DNA from 2 places in the Streptomyces sp. NPDC056231 genome. Region 2 is predicted to be linked to the other one. Evidence: riboswitches for the same ligand, from Rfam matches in the RefSeq annotation. Region 2 holds a riboswitch; the other holds the start of a gene.

Region 1 (7,260 bases), on a different contig from region 2:
TTGACGGCCGCCACCCGCGTCAGCCCGCCCGACCGCCCCGGCCGGGGCCAGACCAGCTCGGCGTCGATGCCTCGGCGGCAGGCGGCGTCGAAGTTCTCGGCCGCCGCGGCAAACGGCAGCCTGGTCCACACCGGACGGGACTCCTCGGCAAGCGCCCGCACCAGGCCGTAGTAGAGCGCGGCGTTGGCGATCACATCGGTGACGGTCGGCCCGGCGGGCAGGACACGGTTCTCGACACGGAGATGGGGTACGCCGTCGGCCAGGCCGTACACCGGCCGGTTCCAGCGGTAGATCGTGCCGTTGTGCAGTACGAGCTCCTGGAGACCCGGCACACCGCCCTCGTCGAGCACACGCAGCGGGTCCTCCCCGTCGCAGATCGGGAGCAGCGGCGGGAAGTAGCGCAGGTTCTCCTCGAAGAGCTCGTACGCCGAGCTGATCCATCGCTCGCCGAACCAGGTCCTCGGGCGCACCCCCTGGTTCTGCAGTTCTGGCGGCCTGGTGTCGGTGGCCTGCTGGAAGAGCGGCGGCCGCGACTCCCGCCACAGCTCCCTGCCGAACAGGAAGGGCGAGTTGGCGCCGAGCGCGACCTGAACGGCGGCGACGACCTGGGCGACGTTCCACACGTCCGCGAAACGCGCCGGGGTGACCTGCAGATGCAGCTGGACCGATGTACAGGCCGCTTCGGGTGTGATCGAGGTGGCGGTGCAGACCAATCGCTCCACGCCTTCGATATCGAGGGCGAAATCCTCGCCGCGCGCCGCCACTATCTGATCGTTGAGCAGTGTGTAGCGGTCCACGTCCGAGAGGTTCGCCGCGACCAGGTCCGCGCTGCCGAGGGTCGGCAGTATTCCGATCATCATGATCCCGGCAGCGACCTCACCCGCCTTCCGGTGCGCATATCCGAGACCGGTCCTGAGCTCCTCTGCCAGCTGATCGAAAACACGCCCGGCCAGGCGATGCGGAACTATGTTCACTTCCAGATTGAACATCCCGAGTTCGGTCTGGAAATCACGGCTCGCGATCCGCTCGAGCACCTCCGCATTCATCATCCGGGGCAGGCTGTCCGAACCCGCCAGATTGAGCTCGATCTCCATGCCCATGAGGTTGCGGGGGCGGTCGAACCTCTGCTCCGCCAGGAGCCTCCCCAGCCCCTCCAGGCACAGGTGGAGTTTCCTCCGGTACCTCTGCCGATCGGACAGATCAAAGGCGCCCGCCACGACCTTCTCCCCCATCGAAGCGTCCCTCCGCAAGTGGGCAGCCCGCGGCCCAGGCCGCTCGCGTCACGATCGATAATGCCCAGGGGAAGTGATCCATAACGCCGCCCTGGACAGCGCGGACCCAGTAATCTGATGGCGGCCGTCCGGGCACATTCCGACGGCATGTGGCACGGTGCATTTTCCGCTGGCCGGTGGTGGTGAAAACGCCGACGCGATTCGGCCTACCGCGGCTGTGGAGAAACACCAGGTGGCGGCTGCGCGGCTCACCTCGAATCAATAGAATCTCCGCATAATAAAGTCTCGATACCGCCTTGCCAGAAATACCTGCGGCGGCTAGGGGAAACGCTGCGTGAACACGTGTCGTATAAACTCCGCGGACGAGGCAGAGAGTTGACGCACCGGCCCAGTCACCGGCCTCCTCTGGCCCCGCACGCCGACAGCGCCGTCTGCACCCGCCCACGCATCACCGTGTCTCCGAAGTGAGAGGCAACCCACTATGCCGCTGCATGTTCCCCCGGCTCCCGCGCCTGCCCTGCGCAGCGTCCTCGCGGCACTCGGTTCACCCACCGCAGTCCTCGAGGCCCGCACCCCGGCTCTCCGGTCCGTCCAGGGACCTCTGAGCCCCGAACTCCCGCTCCCCGTCCATGTGCTGGACCGGATCGGCCCGAGCGGGCTCGCGCCACGCACCCGGCTGACCGCGTGGCGCTTCCTGATCCGCAGCTCGGAGCGGGCCGTCGCCGCGGCCGACACCATGCTCACTCCGGACGGCTGGGCCTTCTCGCACTTCTTCGAGGGCCCTTACATCGCATCGACCGAGCTCGCCCTGCGCCAGACGGAGACCATGACACCCCGCTACCAGCCCCGCATGCTGTCCATCCCGGAGCTCTACATGCTGGCGCTGTGGCTGCACGAGGACATCGAGGCCGACCCGTCGGGTGGCACCCTCGCCCCCACCGATCTTCTGGTACCGCTGGCTCCCGCCCCACCGGGTATCGCGGCACACCGCCCGCACCGGGTCGCCGATCTGCTCCCCGTGATGACCCTGCGCATCACCCCCGGCCCCGGCCCCCTGCTCGGTTCACCCGCCTGACCCCGTCCCGCCTCCAGCACGCCGTACTGTGCCCAGTCGCCGTTTCCGGCGGCGGGGCACAGTGCTGCGGGACACGCAGCGCGGGACAGCGGGGCGCCCCCGGCCCCATCCGGACTAGTCCGGTCCGGCCATCCCGAACCACCCGAAGGGACAGTGCAGTTGTGTTGAACCGTCCGCCCGGGTGATGCGTCATGAGAGGAGGAGCACCGCTGCTGCGAAATCCCTGCGGATTGGCGCCCGTGGGGCAACACTGGAACCGGACCGACAGATACGGGGGGCAGCCATGAAAACTTCATCAAGCCGCAGGACACCCACTACGACGCAGCGAAAGAACCCAGCCATGTGCCAGCACAAGCCACCCTGCCCGACAGCCGACTCAGCCGACCGGGAAGCCGCACGCCTGATGGCACACCACCCGGAACAGGGCTGGAGCCTGCTGTGCAACGGCGTCCTGCTCTTCGAGGACACCGGTGAGCTGCTCCCGGACGGGCAGATCATCGCTCCGCACCGGCCGCTGGACTCCGGCCGGGTGATGAAGGCCGCCTGAGCGCGGCCCGTAAGAAATGGGGCCGGCCCGGAGAAGATCTCCGAACCGGCCCCGACGCATGCCCGGGTCACACCCGAACGGGTGGGTCAGTTGTCGTACTCGTCCAGCGGCGGGCAGGAGCAGACGAGGTTGCGGTCACCGAACGCACCGTCGATCCGGCGCACCGGCGGCCAGTACTTGTCGGCGGCCGAGACTCCGGCCGGGAAGACGGCCGTCTCGCGGCTGTACGCGTGCGTCCACTCCCCGCCGAGCATGGCGGCGGTGTGCGGGGCGTTGGTCAGCGGGTTGTCCTCCGCACTCCACTCGCCGGAGGCCACCTTCTCGACCTCGCCACGGATGGCGATCATCGTGTCGCAGAACCGGTCGAGTTCGGCAAGGTTCTCGCTCTCGGTCGGCTCGATCATCAGCGTGCCGGCCACCGGGAACGACATGGTGGGCGAGTGGAAGCCGTAGTCGATCAGACGCTTGGCAATGTCGTCGACGCTGACCCCGGTCGCCTTGGAGATCGGCCGCAGATCCACGATGCACTCGTGCGCGACCAGACCGGCCGGGCCGGTGTACAGGATCGGGTAGTGCGGCTCCAGACGCTTGGCGATGTAGTTGGCCGAAAGTACGGCGACCTGCGTCGCATGCTTGAGGCCCTCCCCGCCCATCAGGCGTACGTATGCCCAGGAGATCGGGAGAATACCGGCCGAGCCCCACGGCGCGGCCGAGATCGGTCCGACACCGGTCTCGGGGCCGGCGCCGGGCTGAAGCGGGTGGTTCGGCAGGTACGGCGCCAGATGGGCGCGCACGCCGACCGGACCGACACCGGGGCCACCGCCGCCGTGCGGGATGCAGAAGGTCTTGTGCAGGTTCAGGTGCGAGACGTCGCCACCGAACCGACCGGGCTTGGCAAGACCGACCAGCGCGTTGAGGTTGGCGCCGTCGACGTACACCTGACCGCCCGCATCGTGCACCTCGGCGCAGATGTCGGCGACGTGCTCCTCGAACACACCGTGCGTCGACGGGTACGTGATCATGAGCACGGCGAGCTCGTCGCGGTGCTTCTCGATCTTGGCACGGAGGTCCTCGACGTCGACCTCACCGTCGTCCGCGGTCTTCACCACGACGACCTTCATGCCCGCCATCACGGCGCTCGCGGCGTTGGTGCCGTGCGCGGAGGACGGAATGAGGCAGACGGTCCGCTGCTCGTCGCCGTTGGCCCGGTGGTACGCACGCACGGCGAGCAGGCCCGCGAACTCGCCCTGCGAGCCCGCGTTCGGCTGGATGGAGACCGCGTCGTAGCCGGTGACCTCGGCGAGGCGCTCCTCCAGCTCACGGATCAGCGTGAGGAAGCCCTCCGCCTGCTCGGCCGGCGCGAACGGGTGCAGCGCGCCGAACTCGGGCCAGGTGATCGACTCCATCTCGGTGGTCGCGTTCAGCTTCATGGTGCAGGAGCCGAGCGGGATCATGCCACGGTCCAGCGCGTAGTCACGGTCGGCGAGCTTGCGCAGGTAGCGCAGCATCGCGGTCTCGGAGCGGTGCTGGTGGAAAACCGGATGGGTGAGGATCTCATCGGTGCGCAGCAGGGACTCGGGCAGCGCGTCGGCGGCAGCGGCGTCCAGCGCCTCGATGTCACCGTCGGCGCCGAAGGCGGCCCAGACTGCGGCGAGCTGCGCACGTGTGGTGGTCTCGTCGCACGCGAGGGAGACCCGGTCGGCGTCGACAAGACGCAGGTTGACCCCGCGGTCACGGGCGTCGGCCACGACATCCGCCGCCTTGCCGGGGACACGCACCGTGAGCGTGTCGAAGTAGGCGCCGGTCTCGACGTCGACCCCGGCCGCGCGCAGGCCCTCGGCCAGGATCGTGGCGTAGCGGTGGGTGCGCTGCGCGATCGTCCGCAAGCCGTCGGGGCCGTGGTAGACGGCGTACATCCCAGCCATCACGGCGAGCAGTACCTGCGCGGTACAGATGTTGCTGGTGGCCTTCTCGCGACGGATGTGCTGCTCGCGGGTCTGCAGGGCAAGGCGGTACGCCTTGTTGCCGTCCGCGTCGACGGAGACACCGACGAGGCGGCCGGGCAGGCTGCGGGCGAACTTCTCGCGGACGGCCATGAAGCCGGCGTGCGGTCCACCGAAGCCCATCGGTACACCGAAGCGCTGCGTGGTGCCGACGGCGATGTCCGCGCCGAGGTCACCGGGCGAGGTGAGCAGAGTCAGGGCGAGCAGGTCGGCGGCGACGGTGACGATCGCGCCGAGCTCGTGGGCCTGCTCGATGACGGGCTTGATGTCGCGGACGGCGCCGGAGGCACCCGGGTACTGGAGCAGCACGCCGAAGACACCGCGCTCGGCGATCTCTGCCGGGATGCCCTCGGCGAGATCGGCGACGACGACCTCGACACCGGTCGGCTCGGCGCGGGTCTCGATCACGGCGATGGTCTGGGGCAGGGTGTCGGAGTCGACCAGGAAGACTCCGTCCTTGACCTTGCCGACGCGTCGGGCGAGCGCCATGGCCTCGGCGGCGGCGGTGCCCTCGTCGAGCAGCGAGGCGCCGGAGGTGGGCAGCCCGGTCAGCTCCGCGACCATCGTCTGGAAGTTGAGGAGCGCCTCCAGGCGGCCCTGCGAGATCTCCGGCTGGTACGGGGTGTAGGCCGTGTACCAGGCGGGATTCTCCATGACGTTCCGGAGGATCACCGGCGGGGTGAACGTGCCGTAGTAGCCGAGCCCGATCATCGGGGCGAGCACCTGGTTGCGGTCGGCAAGGGAGCGGAGCTCGGCGAGAACCTCGGCCTCGGTACGGGCCGACGGCAGCTGCAGCGCCTCCGCACTCTTGATCACATCGGGCACTGCGGCCGCGGTGAGGTCGTCGAGCGAGCCGTAACCGACCTGGGCGAGCATCTTCGCCTGCGCCTCGGCATCGGGGCCGATGTGGCGCTGCTCGAAGGGGATGCCCTGCTCCAGCTGGGAGAGCGGAGTGCGACGGGGGGTCATGGTGGAGGCCTCCTGGTCTGTCACGACCTGCGAGGGGCACCACGGCGCGGGTGCCCGGACGGCCTCCCCCTCTGTCATCTCAACCTGAGAGCTTCACCGGTGCGCCCTGAGGCAGACCGGCTTTCACCGTCGGTGAGGGAGGGATCCGTCCCGGCTGCTGCCGCCACGAAACCCGCCCTGCTTTCCAGAGTGACCTCGTCCGTGCGGTACGGGGGCCTGAGAGATTCCGGGGAGGATTTGCTCCTTCGGCGCCTGCCGGATGCGCTCCGGAAGGCTCTCCCGCACGGGGTCAGCAGCCATCACCAGCCTACCAGCGGGGCTCGCGACGGAATTCTCAAGTGGCCGATAGCCCGAATCTGCACTTTCGTAGAGCCTGTGGAGTAGCCGCGACCAATGGGAGGGACCGTGCAGACCGACATCGATCCGCGCAGCCTGATCGGCCGCAAGGCATTCGACCGCCAGGGCACCAAGATCGGAACTGTGGACGAGGTGTATCTCGACGACGCGACCGGCATACCCGAGTGGGCAGCCGTACGTACCGGACTGTTCAGCAGGGACGCCTTCGTGCCGCTCGAGCCCAGCGAATTCGTCGATGACGTGCTCCGGATCCCCTTCGACCGTGCGCTGATCAAGGACGCACCCGACTTCGGCGTGGGCCGCCATCTCTCGCCGGAACAGGAGCTTCAGCTCTACCGGCACTACGGCCTGGACTCGCCGTCCGACGAGCCGGGCCCGGACCGGGACTTCGGCAGGCTGGCCGGCCAGGACGAGTAGTCCGCCGGATCACGCACCAGCGGGAGTGGATCCGCAGGCTGCAGCTCCGGATCGTCGACACGGAACGTCCGCACCCGGCCGGGCGGTGACCCGGGTTCCTCGAACCGCACGGTCACCCGGCCCACCCCACTGCCCTGAACCCAGCCGTGGCCGAACGTGTCATGGCATACGTCGTGCCCGGCGTGCCAGCTCCGGACCGCGAGCTGTTCGGCGGTCTCCTGCTCCTGCGCTCCGTCCGCCGGCTCGTCCCCGTGGCCGCCCGCGCCCGGTGTCTCCCGGGCCGGGACCTCGGGCGCAGCCCGCTCACCGGCTGCCTGGGCGAAAAGATCCTCCTGCGTGTAGTCGGCGAGCCCCGTGACGCCAACCCCGAGCAGCCGTACCCCTCCGGTGGTGTCCACAGCCTCCAGGAGCCGCGCAGCGGCCTCTCTGACCACTGTGGGGTCGTCCGTCGGCCCCCGGAGCGTCTCGGACCGCGTGAGCGTCGAAAAGTCGTATCTGCGCACCTTCAGCACCACGGTGCGGCCCGAGCGCTCCGCGGCCCGCAGCCGCTGGACACAACGGTCCGCCAGCCGCTCGACCTCCATCCTGACCCGGATCCTGTCGTGCAGATCCATGTCGAAGGTGTCCTCGACCGACACCGACTTGGCGTCTCGCTCGGCC
Region 2 (7,260 bases):
GTCAGGTGACCGCCGTGGGCCAGGTTCAGACCCATGATCGTGTCGCCCGGCTTCAGCAGCGCGAACATCGCGGCGGCGTTGGCCTGCGCACCCGAGTGGGGCTGGACGTTGGCGGCCTCGGCGCCGAACAGCGCCTTGATCCGGTCGATGGCGATCTGCTCGACCACGTCGACGTGCTCGCAGCCGCCGTAGTAGCGGCGGCCCGGGTAGCCCTCGGCGTACTTGTTGGTGAGGACGGAGCCCTGGGCCTCCATCACCGCGACCGGAGCGAAGTTCTCCGAGGCGATCATTTCGAGGGTGGACTGCTGACGGTGGAGCTCGGCGTCGACGGCGGCGGCGACGTCCGGGTCCAGCTCGTGGAGGGAGGAGTTGAGAAGCGACATCAGGTGGTCCCTTGGAGTCTTTAGTTGCCGGAGAACTCGGTGTACTCGTCGGCGGAGAGCAGGTCCTTCGGCTCCTCCGCGACGCGTACCTTGAACAGCCAGCCGCCCTCGAAGGGAGCGGAGTTCACCAGCGACGGGTCGTCCACGACGTCCTGGTTGGAGGCGGTGACCTCGCCGGTCACCGGCGAGTAAAGGTCACTGACGGACTTGGTCGACTCGAGCTCGCCGCAGGTCTCGCCCGCGGTCACCGTGTCACCGACCTCCGGGAGCTGGGCGTAGACGACGTCACCGAGCGCGTTGGCCGCGAACTCGGTGATGCCGACCGTGGCCACACCGTCCTCGAGGGCCGACAGCCACTCGTGCTCCTTGCTGTAACGCAGCTGCTGGGGGTTGCTCATGACCTGAATTCTCCTGTACGCGGGGGAGTGCTGATGAACGACGGTCTTACGGTGTGAGACGCGAATGCGTCACTTCTGGCGCTTGTAGAACGGCAGGGCGACGACCTCGTACGGTTCGTGGCTGCCACGGATGTCCACTCCGACGCCCGCGGTCCCGGGCGCGGCGTGCGCGGCGTCCACGTACGCGATGGCGATCGGCTTGCCGAGCGTCGGCGACGGGGCGCCGGAGGTGACCTCGCCGATGACCTGGCCCTCGGCGACGACGGGGTAGCCGGCGCGCGGCACCCGGCGGCCCTCGGCGATCAGACCGACGAGCTTGCGCGGCGGGGCGGTCTCGGCGCGCTCGGCGGCGGCCTCCAGGGCCTTGCGGCCGACGAAGTCGCCCTCCTTCTCGAACTTCACGACCCGGCCGAGGCCGGCGTCGAACGGGGTCAGCTCGGTGGTCAGCTCGTGCCCGTACAGCGGCATGCCCGCCTCCAGGCGCAGCGTGTCGCGGCAGGACAGACCGCACGGGATCAGGCCACGGGAGGCGCCTGCCGCCGTGAGGGCCTGCCAGAGCTGCTCTGCGTGCTCGGGGGCGACGAACAGTTCGAAGCCGTCCTCGCCGGTGTAGCCGGTACGGGCGATCAGCGCGGGCACACCGGCGACGGTGCCGGGCAGGCCCGCGTAGTACTTCAGACCGTCCAGGTCGGCGTCGGTGACCGAGGCCAGGATGGCGGGGGACTCGGGGCCCTGGACGGCGAGCAGCGCGTACGCGTCGCGGTCGTCGCGCACCTCGGTGTCGAACCCGTCGGCGCGGGCGGTCAGCGCGTCCAGCACGATCTGGGCGTTCCCGGCGTTGGCGACGACCATGTACTCGGTCTCGCCCAGCCGGTAGACGATCAGGTCGTCCAGGATGCCGCCGTCCTCGGCGCAGATCATCGTGTAGCGGGCGCGGCCGACGGCCACGGTGCCGATGTTGCCGACCAGTGCGAAGTTCAGGAATTCCGCGGCCTGCGGGCCGGTGACGGTGATCTCGCCCATGTGCGACAGGTCGAAGAGACCCGCCTTCGTGCGCACCGCGTTGTGCTCGTCGCGCTCACTGGCGTAGCGCAGCGGCATGTCCCAGCCGGCGAAGTCGGTCATGGTCGCGCCCAGCGAGCGATGCAGGGCGTCGAGGGCGGTGAGACGGGGGGCGTTGCTCATAGGTGTGGCTCCCAGGGCATGACGACGAGGACGATCCCCTCCCCATCTGTCATCGGAACCTGAGAGGTTCGCCGAGAGGCCCCTGGGGGTTCGGCTTGCACCTTGGGTGGAGCCGCGGGGCGACTCGCTTTTCAGATCTGCCTCATCCACGCGGTACGGGGCCTGAGAGATTCAAGGGAGGATCTTGCTCCTTCGGCGCCCGGCACACACTGTGGCCGGAGCTCTCCCGCGCGGATTCAAGCGGCCTTTATGCAGTTGGCCGGGTCATCATCGCACGCATTCCGGAAGAGTGGGGCGTCGGTACCCCATGCGCGGAACAAGTAGTGGGACGGTTGTCTCGCATTACCTTTTCTTTACACTTCTTGGGCATACGTGGGTGACCCGACAGGGGGAGGGCGATGACGTTGCAGCGGTACGCGACGACCGCGAGGGTCGCGCACGGCGCGATGCCCGCGCAGCCGGGAGCACGCGCCCGGGAATTGCCGGGCACGCATGCGCCCGTCGTGCGGGACCTGCGTGAGCGCGCCGGGCGCAGCCCGTGCGGGCTCCATTTCGCGGCAGGCGATGTGGTGGTGGTCTCCGGGCTGCCCGGAGGCGGAAAGTCGACACTGATCCGGCGGGCGGTGGCCGTAAGGGCCATCGACTCCCAGGACACCCGGGACCGCTGGGCGCGGCGGGTGCCCCGCTTACTCCCGTACGCCCTCTACCGCCCGCTGGTCCGCGTCGCCCATTACTGGGGGCTGTGGCGGGCGCTGTGCTCCGGTGAGTCCGTCGTCGTCCACGACTGCGGGACCCAGGCATGGGTGCGGGGCTGGCTGGCCCGGCAGGCACGGCGCCGCGGCCGCACGCTGCATCTTGTACTGCTCGACGTCACCCCTCAGGAGGCCAGGGAGGGCCAGCGCGAGCGTGGGCGCGGAGTCTCCGGATACGCCTTCGCCCGGCACCGCAGGGCCGTCGGCCGGCTGCTGCGGGACACCGAGGCGGGCGACCTGCCGCCCGGTTGCTCCTCGGCGGTGCTGCTGGACCGGGAGGCGGCCGGGATGCTGGCGCGGATCACGTTCACCGACGCCCAGGGGATGACGGGACAGCCCTGAGGGTCCTTCTTCTCGGATCAGGCCCCGCGCGCCCGGCATGATCCGCGCAGGAGAGGCGCCGGTACCCGGTCGTCCGTCAGCGCGGAGGCGCGCGCCGGAGTTACTGTTCTGCGGCAAGGCTCGGGTGAGAAGGGGAAGCAGCGCAGTGGACATTCCGGCACCGGTCCAGAACCATCCGCAGAGCGGATGGCCGGCCAATGAGCTCGAAGAGGTGCTGGTTGCCTCGCTCGGCAGCCCGGAGGCGGGCGGCCGGCTCGTCGAAGTGCTCGGCCGCAGTCAGGTCTGGGTGCCGCTTCCCAACGGCGGGGGCCCCGATGCCCCGTCGCTCGATCTGCCGACGGTGGAGATCGAGGGCGCTCCGTACGTCCCCGTCTTCAGCTCCGAACATCAGTTCCTGCAGTGCGTCGGCACCCGTATGTCCTTCACCGTGGCGCCCGCCGTCGAATTCGCCCGCGGGCTGCCCCCGCAGCTCGGCATCGCGGTCAACCCGGGCGGCGCCGTCGGCATGCCGCTGCCGCCGCCCGCCGTCGCCGAGCTCTGCCGCGCCGGACGCACCTTGCTGGACGGGCCGGCCACCGGCGGGCGGGTCCGGCTGTACGAGCCGGACTGGCAGGAGGAGCCCGTCGACTTCCTCGCGGCCGCGGCCGGGGAATTCGAGGAGAGCGGCGTCGTGCGCACCGCCCGCCGGACGCTGGCCAGCATCGAGGGCGGCGATCCCGTCCTCTTCATAGGCGTCGAGTTCTCCACCTGGGACGGCGCGGGGCGCAACGCCCCGATGGACGCCCTGGGCCGCGCACTGGGCCGTGTCGAGGTGCCCTGGCCGGTCAATCTGGTCCTGCTCGATGTGGCGCAGGACCCGGTCGCCGACTGGATGCGGGCCAGGATCCGGCCGTTCTATCAGCGCGAGGGGCACTAGCCAGGGCGTGTTTCGAAAGGAGCGTCGTCCGCCCGTAGGGCGGGCCGGGCGGCGTGCGGTGCGTGCGATCGCGAGGCGGCCGGAGGTCCTGGGGTGGGGTCTCCCCTGCTCGAACGGAGCCGGGAGCTCGGGGAAGGAGCTGCCAGGGCATGTGGCCGACGCACAGCGAGCGGCCGTGTCGGGCGGCGCGACGGGGCTGAGCCTGCCGGGAGGGGCACTGGGCGCGGAGTCCCCGACTCCGGGGATTGCGGGCGCGACACCGTCGGCCTGTGGCGTCAAGTCGGTGTCAGGGGCGCCGCATAAGCTGGTTTGATGGCTAGTGCCTCGGCCACTAGCCGCACCCGTGTGCCCCGGGAGCGGCAGGCCGACACAGTGGATCGAAGAGGGGCGGGACCCAGGGTGAGTGCGTCAGGCACCGCGGCGGCCGGGCAGGTCGAGCACATGCTGCGCCAAGTGACGCCCGGGCGCTATGACGCGTACGAGGCACTGCTCCGGGCGCTCGCCGGCGACCGGATCTGGATGCTGCTCTGGCACGGCCGGGCGGGCTCGCCCGACGCCCAGTACGGGAACATCGAGGTGGACGGGCTGGGCTACGCGCCCTGTGTGACCTCTGCCCAGGAACTCTCGGCCAGCGGCTGGAACCGGGACCATGAAGTGGTCACCGGACTCGACATCGCCCGCGCTCTCTTCCCGGACCGCTGGGGCATCTGGCTCAACCCGCACGCCCCCGGTGGCGGCGTCGGCATCCCGTGGCTGGATCTGCGTCGTATCGCCACCGGCCTCGACCGGATGCCCGCGGGACCGCTTCGGCTCACGGAGCCGGTCATCGAGATCCCGCAGTTCTACGCCCTTCTCTCGCGGAACGCCCATCACACCCCCGCGATCCGCTCCCTGCGCCGGGCCTGGGTGCAGCCCGCGCTCGGGGTGCCGTACCTCGCCATCGGTCTCGATCTCTACGACACGGGCCAGACCTCCGTCGACGCGGTGCGCGCGATGATGCAGCAGTCGATCGGCGCGGTCCCGGACGGGCTGCCCGTTTCCACCGTCGCGATGTCCGACGAGTACGACCCGGTCGCGATGTGGCTCCGTGCCAACTCCCGCCCGTTCTACGACCGCGAGGCGCACGTCGCGCCCGCTCCCGCCGTTGGTTACGGCTACCCCCCGGTCCACGGCTGACCGCTCGGGCGCCTGCCAATTGGCGTCGGGATGAACCCCGTTGGGGCACCTGCCCGATCTGGGCGAAGAGTGCCGACTTGGTTCGCTGGGACGATCACGGCGTCCGGATAACGGAAGGTACCTGGTCACATCACGGTTGCGCATCCATTCCCCATCAGGGCTGGCGGGTGATCTGCGACGCGTTGAAGACTCCCCGGAACAAGAAGCGCTCGGCGCCCTGTGCGGCCGTCAGCTTCTGGTTGGACCAGTTGAACTGCTCCACTCGCACCACCTGCAACTTCCGTACCACCGGCACCAAACGTGCGACTTGCACCTGTGATGTGAACAAGCCGCTACAGCGGCGGGCGCGGGCCGGCCACAGTCGGTCGAGCCGAGAGGGGTCCCCACAACGATGACGGCACCACTGCACGACAGCGCGGCCGAGACAGCGACCGCCGATGTCACGGCCGATGTCCCGGCCAAGAGCATTGAAGGCCGTTCGCCAGGACGTATCGCCTGGACACGGCTGAAGCGCGACAAGGTGGCGCTCGCCGGCGGTGTGGTCGTGCTCCTGCTGATCCTGATCGCGGTGTTCGCACCACTGATCGTGAATCTCCTCGGCCACCCGCCGAACGAATTCCACGAGGATCTGCTCGACCCGGACCTCGGCATCCCCACCGGCTCCTTCGGCGGGATGAGTTCGGACTATCTGCTGGGTGTCGAACCCACCAACGGCCGCGATGTGTTCAGCCGCATCGTCTACGGCGCGCGCATCTCGCTCCTGGTGGCCTTCCTCGCCGCGATGGTCTCCGTGATCATCGGCAGCGTCCTCGGCTCGGTGGCCGGCTTCTTCGGCGGCTGGATCGACGCACTCATCAGCCGGCTGATGGACCTGCTGCTCGCCTTCCCGCAGCTGCTGTTCACCATCGCTCTCGTCTCCGTTGTGCCCAATTCCCTGTGGGGGCTCACCGGTTCGGGCGTCAGGATGGGAGTGCTGATCGTGGTGATCGGCTTCTTCGGCTGGCCGTACATCGGCCGTATCGTCCGGGGACAGACGATGTCCCTGCGTGAGCGGGAGTACGTCGAGGCGGCACGCAGCCTGGGCGCCGGACGGGGCTACATCCTCTTCAAGGAGCTGCTGCCCAACCTGGTCGCGCCGATCCTCGTCTACTCGACACTGATCATCCCGACCAACATCCTCAGCGAGGCAGCGCTCAGCTACCTCGGTGCGGGTGTGAAGCCGCCGACCGCCTCGTGGGGCAAGATGCTCTCCGACGCGATCAACACCTACCAGGCGGACCCGACATACATGGTGGTCCCCGGACTCGCGATCTTCATCACCGTTCTGGCGTTCAACCTCTTCGGCGACGGGCTGCGTGACGCGCTCGACCCGAAGGGCAGCTGAGCCGAAGCAAAAGGTCTCCGGCGCGAGCCGGTTGGCACTCGATCGACCGTCGGGCGCGAAGTGCGTACCCACGGGCCACACCACATCACGGAGGTTGCTAGACAGTGAATCGCTCACGGAAGGCAGTTGCCCTCACGGCCCTCGCGGCCGCGGTTGCGCTGACCGCAACCGCTTGTGGCGGAGGGGGCAGCGACAACAAGTCCTCCTCGAACAAGGGTGCCGGTTACGACGCGGCCACCCAGGGCAAGGTCATCAACGCGTCCGACAAGAAGGGCGGCACGCTGAAGCTGATGTCCCCTCAGGACGTCGACTTCCTGGACCCGGCCCGTGCCTACTACGGCTTCGTCTGGAACATGCAGCGGTTGTACATCCGCCAGCTGCTCGCGTACGACTCGAAGCCCGGTGAGGCCGGCACCAAGCTGGTCCCCGACCTCGCCGAGTCGCTGCCGACGGTGAGCAACGGCGGCAAGACGTACACCTTCAAGCTGAAGGACGGCGTCAAGTTCGAGGACGGCACGCCGATCACCTCGGTGGACATCAAGTACGGCATCGAGCGCGTCTTCGCGCAGGACGTCCTCTCCGGTGGTCCGACCTACCTGATCGACCTCCTCGACCAGGGCCAGAAGTACCCCGGCCCCTACAAGGACAAGGACCCCAAGAAGCTGGGTCTGAAGTCGGTCCAGACGCCGGACGAGCGGACGATCGTCTTCAACCTGAAGGAGGC

What was found. Region 2 has a riboswitch for glycine ahead of gcvT (glycine cleavage system aminomethyltransferase GcvT). Riboswitches for the same ligand answer to the same signal wherever they lie in the genome.
Region 1: linked by a shared signal. The riboswitch ahead of gcvP (aminomethyl-transferring glycine dehydrogenase) and the one ahead of gcvT (glycine cleavage system aminomethyltransferase GcvT) in region 2 are both predicted to bind glycine.

What each region holds. Positions count from the first base shown of each region.
Region 1 covers NZ_JBLVKW010000074.1:21,736-28,995, forward strand. Annotated here, with positions in the region: gene ACNPQM_RS35370 (glutamate-cysteine ligase family protein) at 1-1,232, opposite strand, end outside; gene ACNPQM_RS35375 (hypothetical protein) at 1,714-2,307, shown strand; gene ACNPQM_RS35380 (DUF5999 family protein) at 2,648-2,854, shown strand; gene gcvP (aminomethyl-transferring glycine dehydrogenase) at 2,941-5,826, opposite strand; glycine riboswitch at 6,021-6,118, opposite strand; gene ACNPQM_RS35390 (PRC-barrel domain-containing protein) at 6,220-6,600, shown strand; gene ACNPQM_RS35395 (DNA polymerase IV) at 6,525-7,260, opposite strand, start outside.
Region 2 covers NZ_JBLVKW010000049.1:50,603-57,862, forward strand. Annotated here, with positions in the region: gene glyA (serine hydroxymethyltransferase) at 1-383, opposite strand, end outside; gene gcvH (glycine cleavage system protein GcvH) at 404-781, opposite strand; gene gcvT (glycine cleavage system aminomethyltransferase GcvT) at 851-1,966, opposite strand; glycine riboswitch at 2,108-2,205, opposite strand; gene ACNPQM_RS29745 (AAA family ATPase) at 2,365-3,060, shown strand; gene ACNPQM_RS29750 (enhanced serine sensitivity protein SseB) at 3,206-3,976, shown strand; gene ACNPQM_RS29755 (enhanced serine sensitivity protein SseB C-terminal domain-containing protein) at 4,376-5,152, shown strand; gene ACNPQM_RS29760 (ABC transporter permease) at 5,544-6,536, shown strand; gene ACNPQM_RS29765 (ABC transporter substrate-binding protein) at 6,641-7,260, shown strand, end outside.